2 regions of the Tardiphaga sp. 841_E9_N1_2 genome follow, and region 2 is predicted to be linked to the other one. Evidence: predicted binding sites of a transcription regulator. Region 2 holds the regulator's gene; the other holds the start of a gene.
The links. Region 2 encodes LexA, which represses DNA repair genes until DNA is damaged. Its sites were predicted from a motif close to TGTTCNNNNTGTGTTCNG; they were not measured.
Positions count from the first base shown of each region.

Region 1: radA (DNA repair protein RadA) is a predicted target of LexA. The motif match lies at 1,484-1,501, and genes of this name have one in related genera.

Region 1 covers NZ_JBPWQC010000001.1:1,786,780-1,790,024, forward strand. The annotation lists gene AB8A50_RS08535 (hypothetical protein) at 156-512, opposite strand; gene AB8A50_RS08540 (hypothetical protein) at 789-1,055, opposite strand; gene radA (DNA repair protein RadA) at 1,527-2,987, shown strand; gene AB8A50_RS08550 (CvpA family protein) at 3,226-3,245, shown strand, end outside.
Region 2 covers NZ_JBPWQC010000001.1:1,035,380-1,038,624, reverse strand. The annotation lists gene AB8A50_RS04860 (Orn/Lys/Arg decarboxylase N-terminal domain-containing protein) at 1-672, shown strand, start outside; gene AB8A50_RS04855 (GNAT family N-acetyltransferase) at 694-1,263, shown strand; gene lexA (transcriptional repressor LexA) at 1,566-2,288, shown strand; gene AB8A50_RS04845 (ComEC/Rec2 family competence protein) at 2,306-3,245, opposite strand, start outside.

The sequences.
Region 1 (3,245 bases), 750 kb from region 2:
CGCCTCCTATATGATTCGTATATGAATCATATATTCCCCGCATGCGAGAAAGCCAAGAGCGGTTTGTCCTGACTGCCTGCACCGCCCTCCCCAAACGCAAATCGGCCACCCTGAGGCGGCCGATCGCAGTCCTGAAAATCTGAGCTATCCGCGGCTTAGTAACCGTAGCTTGAGCCGAAGCTGAAGCCGCGATTGCAGGTCGAGCAGCCCTGCTGCACCGGTGCGTAATAGACCTGCGCCGGAGCGACCATCTGCACACGCTGCTGCGTGGCGTATTGCGCCGGAATGCGCTCGTAATCGACGCGCGCAGGCGCGACCATCACGGTCTTCGGCACCATCACCGTCTCGTACTGCGCTGGCGTGCGGCGCGCGACAGTGCGACCGGGAGCGACCATTACCGTCTCTTCGACCGTGCGATACTGCGGCGGCACCACCTGCTGCTGATAGCAGGTCTGGCACGGCGGCGGTGGCGCGTAGCAATTATAGCAGCCAGCCGAGGCAACGCCGGGCATCGCCATTCCGGCGACAGTGGCGAACATCGCAGCAGCAATCAATTTTGTCATGATGAGACCCCGTCGCGAGCTTGTTTGAAATGGGTTCGTATCGCTCTGATGCGCGACACTTAGCCAAGCACCACCACCGGTCAACGCGGTCCTGATATTTACCTTGATGAACGTGCTTAAGATTTGATGACGGCAACATATGAGGATGCCAAGGCAGGCACATTGCGCTGCGTTCGGATTCACAGCCCGGCGCAGCGTGAGATCAACCGGTCCCTGCGGACTATCTTAATAACCGTCGCGGGGCAGCCCGAAGAGTTGCTCGAACACACTCGGTTGGCGAACCACCCATTGGCCCGGTTCGCCCGTTCTCAGATCCCGCACATAACGCGGCGGCGCTTCCACATAGTAAAGCGGCGGCGGCGCGCGAATGCCGGTATCCATCGTGATGGGATAGCGCGCGGTGCCGGCGCGATAGCGCGCATCACGGTAGTCAGAGGCAAGTACCGGCGTCGCCAGCGTCGCTGCACCCAGCACGATTATCAAAATACGCACGGCACACCTCACGCTGACGTCACTGCGGTGAGGCTATCGGGCGGAGGTTAATGAAGGATTCGTCGCATGGCAGTTCCACGCGAGCTCCTGCGCGGAACAAATTGGCCTCGCGAAGCGCTGGACTGCGGCTCAGCTGGTTGGTCGAGCAGCCTCGATTGCTCACCACTGCTTGCATCTGGATTCTGCTCGCGGCGCGTCTACCGAGCGTAAGCAATCGCCAAGTTGAACAGGACCACTGCAGAGGCTGCACCTCCGGCATCGCCGCGGCAAAGGCGATCCAGGCCGACATTGCCGACCAGTTCTCGCGCGTCGGAATTTGGCAACCAAATAGACCTTGCCCATGTGCCGGTCAATGCGTCCCACCCGGCAAGGCTGGCGAACCCTTCGAGAAGAAACTTGCAAATGCCCCGTTCAACCGCGTAGACCAAGAGAACAAACCAAAAACACCCACAGCCGCGATTCCCTCCGCCAATGGCCAAGAACCTCCTTTCCTTCGTCTGCCAGAACTGCGGTGCCGCCTATAACAAGTGGCAGGGCAAGTGCGACGCCTGCGGCGAGTGGAATTCGCTGGCCGAGGAGGACACCACCGGCGTCACCTCGATTCCGGTCAGCGCGCGCTCCAAGCGCAAGGGGCGCACCTTCAATCTCGAAAGCCTGACCGGCCAGAGCAACGATGCGCCGCGCATTGCCTCGGGGATGGGCGAACTCGACCGCGTCACCGGCGGCGGTTTCGTGCGCGGCTCGGTGCTCTTGATCGGCGGCGATCCCGGCATCGGCAAATCGACGCTGCTGACCCAGGCCACCAGCCTGATGGCGCGGGCCGGCCACCGCGTGGTCTACATCTCCGGCGAAGAAGCCGTGGCACAGGTGCGGCTGCGCGCGTCGCGGTTGGGCCTTGCAGACGCCTCGGTGCAGCTCGCGTCCGAGACCTCGGTCGAGGATATTGTCGCCACGCTGTCCGAAGGCACAGTGCCGCGGCTGATCGTGATCGACTCGATCCAGACCATGTGGACCGACACGGTGGAATCCGCGCCGGGCACTGTCACCCAGGTCCGTGCTTCGGCCCAGGCGCTCATTCGCTTCGCCAAAAAATCCGGCGCCACCATCATCCTGGTCGGCCATGTCACCAAGGACGGCCAGATCGCTGGGCCCCGTGTGGTCGAGCATATGGTCGATGCCGTAATGTCCTTCGAGGGGGAAGGCTCGCAGCAGTTCCGCATCCTGCGCGCGGTGAAGAACCGCTTCGGCCCCACCGACGAGATCGGCGTGTTCGAGATGACCGGACTCGGGCTACGCGAGGTCTCCAACCCGTCCGAACTGTTCCTGTCCGATCGCGATCTCGGCTCGCCGGGCACCGCCGTCTTCGCCGGCATGGAGGGCACCCGCCCGGTGCTGGTGGAACTGCAGGCTCTGGTTGCGCCGACGACTTTAGGCACGCCGCGCCGCGCCGTGGTGGGTTGGGATTCCTCCCGGCTGTCCATGGTGCTGGCCGTGCTGGAGGCCCATTGCGGGGTCAAGCTGTCGGGCTACGACGTCTATTTCAACGTCGCCGGCGGATTGCGCATTAACGAGCCGGCCGCCGACATGGCCGCGGCCGCAGCGCTTGTGTCGTCGCTGTGCAATGCGCCGCTGCCCACCGACGCGGTCTATTTCGGCGAAATCTCGCTGTCCGGCGCCGTGCGCCCGGTGGCGCAGACCTCGGCGCGGCTGAAAGAGGCGGCAAAACTCGGCTTCGGCCGCGCAGTGCTGCCGGAATCGGCACGCGGCGACCCCGGCGGCGACGCCGGACTGTCGCTGAATACCATCGGCGGCCTGACCTCGCTGGTCGCCGATATCGCTGCGCGCGGCGTCAAACCCACGCGCGACAACAGCAAAAGCACAGATGCCGAGAAAAATACCGTACCGGCGCGATTCAAGCGCCAGGACGGCTGACAGCGGCGTGACCTGCGCTGCTGCGGCCGCTATAGAATGCGCGCGCAACAGACTGCGCAGATGTGCAACACGCTCCGTTAAGGCACTCTGCCGAAAGCGGAACAATGGTGTGATCAGGTGTGCTCTTGCGGCCGATAGCGGTTTTCCGGCCTTGCGAGACGTGCCATATCACCGTCACCTGAAGCGGCCGCCTGTGCCGATTCGCGGTTTCTGATTCACGAGCGGACCTGACCAGCCGATGCCGATCACGATTCTCGA
Region 2 (3,245 bases):
CCCGGCTTCGACCGCACCACCGGCGGCTATGCGGAACACGGCATCCCCGCGCCCGTGGTCGCGCAGTTCCTGCGCGAAAATCGCATCGTGCCGGAGAAGAACGATCTCAACTCGCTGCTCTTCCTGCTGACGCCCGGCGTGGAAGCCAGCAAGGCCGGCACGCTGATATCGGGCCTCGTCGCCTTCAAGAAGCTTCATGACGACAACGCCCTGCTCGAAGACGTCATCCCGGAATTCGCACGGCGCAGGCCCGCGCGTTACGCGGGCATACGCCTGAGGGATCTATGCGGCGACATGCACCGGTTCTTCCGCGAGGCCAATGTGAGCGAACTTCAGACCAGGCAATTCTCCGCTGACCATCTGCCGGAGATTGCCATGTCACCCCATGATGCCGCGCGCTGTCTGGTGCGCAACGACGTCGATTACCTCCCGATCGATGAGATCTTCGGGCGCGTCGCGACGACGCCGTTCGTGGTCTACCCGCCCGGCATCGCCACGATCGTCCCCGGAGAACGGCTCACCGAACGGTCAAAGCCGATGATCGATTATCTCAGGATGTTCGAGACCTGCTTCAACACCTTCCCGGGCTTCGACGTCGAAATCCAGGGCATCTACCGCAAGGTCGACGCCAATGGCCGGATCCGACTTTACACTTACGTGGTCTCCGAATAGGGAGCACGTAAGGAGCCTGATTTGCCAACGGAACTCGAACAGCCGGTCGTCATCCGACCATCACGCGACACCGACGTCGATGCCATGCTGGCGATCTATCGCCGGCACATCCGGCAAGGCGTCGAGGAAGGCGTCAGCGACGCCGACACGCCGCAGCCCGACGATCTCAGAGACCGGCGCAAGAACCTGCGCAGCAAACGGTTCCCGCATCTCGTCGCCACGCAAGGCGGCGAGGTCGTCGGCTACGCCTATGTGGTGCTGTTTCGGAAGCGACCGGCCTATCGCTACACGGTCAAGCATTCGATCTATATCCACCACGGACATGTCGGCCGGGGCATCGGCCGGCTGTTGATGCGCGAGTTGATCGATGTCTGCGCGGCGGCCGGCTTCCGGCAGATCATCGGCTATATCGATGCCGACAACACGGCCTCGCTCGGCTTACATGAGAGCTTCGGCTTTGCCCGCGTCGGCTTGCTGCCCGGCGTCGCCTATCGCTCCGGCCGCTGGGCCGACACGATCATGGTTCAGCGCTCGCTGGCGACCGGCTCCACGACTCCGCCGCCGCCCATTGGGCGCGTGACGTCCGCGTAGCCCAAGCGACCGCGGAAGCATTTTCCATGTCCGTCGAGGATCGACGACTGGTGAGGAACAGCCTCCTCAAACCTCACTCAACGTGCGTTCTGTTGACGGCAAATTAAGCATTGCAGAACACATATGGAACATATAGTGTTCGTTCATGATTTGTTTCGAGATTCTGTGGCTTTGAGTAGTTTGAGAGTGCCCGAACTCGCGCAACCGATCTTCGAACGATCGTCTCTGGATTGAGGCTCACCGTTCGAAGGCCCTTTTAAACGCACGCGGCGGCCGACACCGTCAACTGAGGATGGCTTCAGATGCTCACGCGCAAACAATACGAACTCCTGCGATTCATCGATCAACGGCTGAAGGAAGCCGGCGTCCCGCCCTCCTTCGACGAGATGAAGGATGCGCTCGACCTGCGCTCGAAGTCCGGCATCCATCGTCTGATCACGGCGCTGGAAGAACGCGGCTTCATACGCCGTCTGCCCAACCGCGCCCGTGCCATCGAAGTCATCAAGCTGCCAGAGCTCGGCGCGCCGGTCACCGGCGGCACCGGGCGCCGCGGCTTCACGCCCAGCGTCATCGAAGGCACGCTTGGCAAGGTGCGTTCGGCCGCCAGCATCGCCAGCAACAGCGGTGATGATGACAATGGCCGCACGGTTGCTATCCCGGTCATGGGCCGAATCGCGGCCGGTACGCCGATCGAGGCGCTGCAGACCCGCAGCCACACCATCAGCATGCCCGCGGACATGCTCGGCTCCGGCGAACATTACGCGCTCGAAGTGCGCGGCGATTCCATGCAGGACGCCGGCATTCTCGATGGCGATACCGTGCTGATCCAGCGCAACGAGAGCGCCGACACCGGCGACATCGTGGTGGCCCTGATCGACGACGAGGAAGCCACGTTGAAGCGCTTCCGCCGCCGCGGCGCGTCGATCGCGCTGGAGCCCGCCAACGACGCCTACGAGGTCCGCATCCTGCCGCCCAACCGGGTGCGCATTCAGGGCAAGCTGATCGGCCTGTATCGCCGCTACTGAGATTGCGCCTCGGCGGATTACTGATCTTCGGGTTGAAGATCGGTTTCCGCTGGCGTCGCATCCACCGGCCGGTTTTGTGGCGTGCGACTGTTCTGGATCAGATCGTGCTGGGGCTCATCGGGGATGGCGCGCGACCACGGGCGGTCCAGGCCACGCGGGCGCACGGCATCGATGGTAAAGCCGTTCGCGGTTCGCTGCAGGCTCACCGCACCATTTCGTTGCAAGCGATCCTGATCGATCACCAGCGCCCTGCAATCCCTCGGCGATTGTCTCGTTGTGATGATGAGTGCCGCTTTCTCGCAATCATCTGTGAATGCATCCGGCTGTAAAACCAGCGCCACCAAAGCGCCATCGGCCAGCGCCGCGATGCACCCGTCGCGGTCGCAGGACACACCGTGGCTGAGGGAGGCATCCGTTGGCAGCCGGGCGTCGGCATCACCGGCAAGCCACTCCTTCGCGAGAAACGCATCCTTGGCGCTGCGCATCATATGCAGGCGCCCCTCCCTGCCCCGTACCGCAACGCTGTGACCGTCACCCGAAATCAGGACATCCGGCTGCTTGACCAGCAACGCCCAGACAATCGAGAGCGCAAGCACACCAAGCCCTGCGAGGCGCAACGGCGTGCGCAGCAATCCCAGCACGATGATGCCGATACTGGCTGATATCAGCGGTCCCGTCCCGAAGGCCGGCATCCGGCCGATGGCGCCGGGCAAGGCTGCCACCCATTGCGTGACGACAATCATCCACTGGATGCCGACATCCATCAGCCGCCAGAACACACCGTCAAAGCCAAACGGCATGGCCACCAAACCGAGAATACCCGTCGGCATAACCAGTGCCGAGACCACCGGCATCGCCAGGAGATTGGCGACGACGCCATAAGGCGTGACGCGATGGAAATGAAATGCGGCATAGGGCGTGGTGGCAAGGCCCGCGACCAGCGAAGCCAGTACGAGC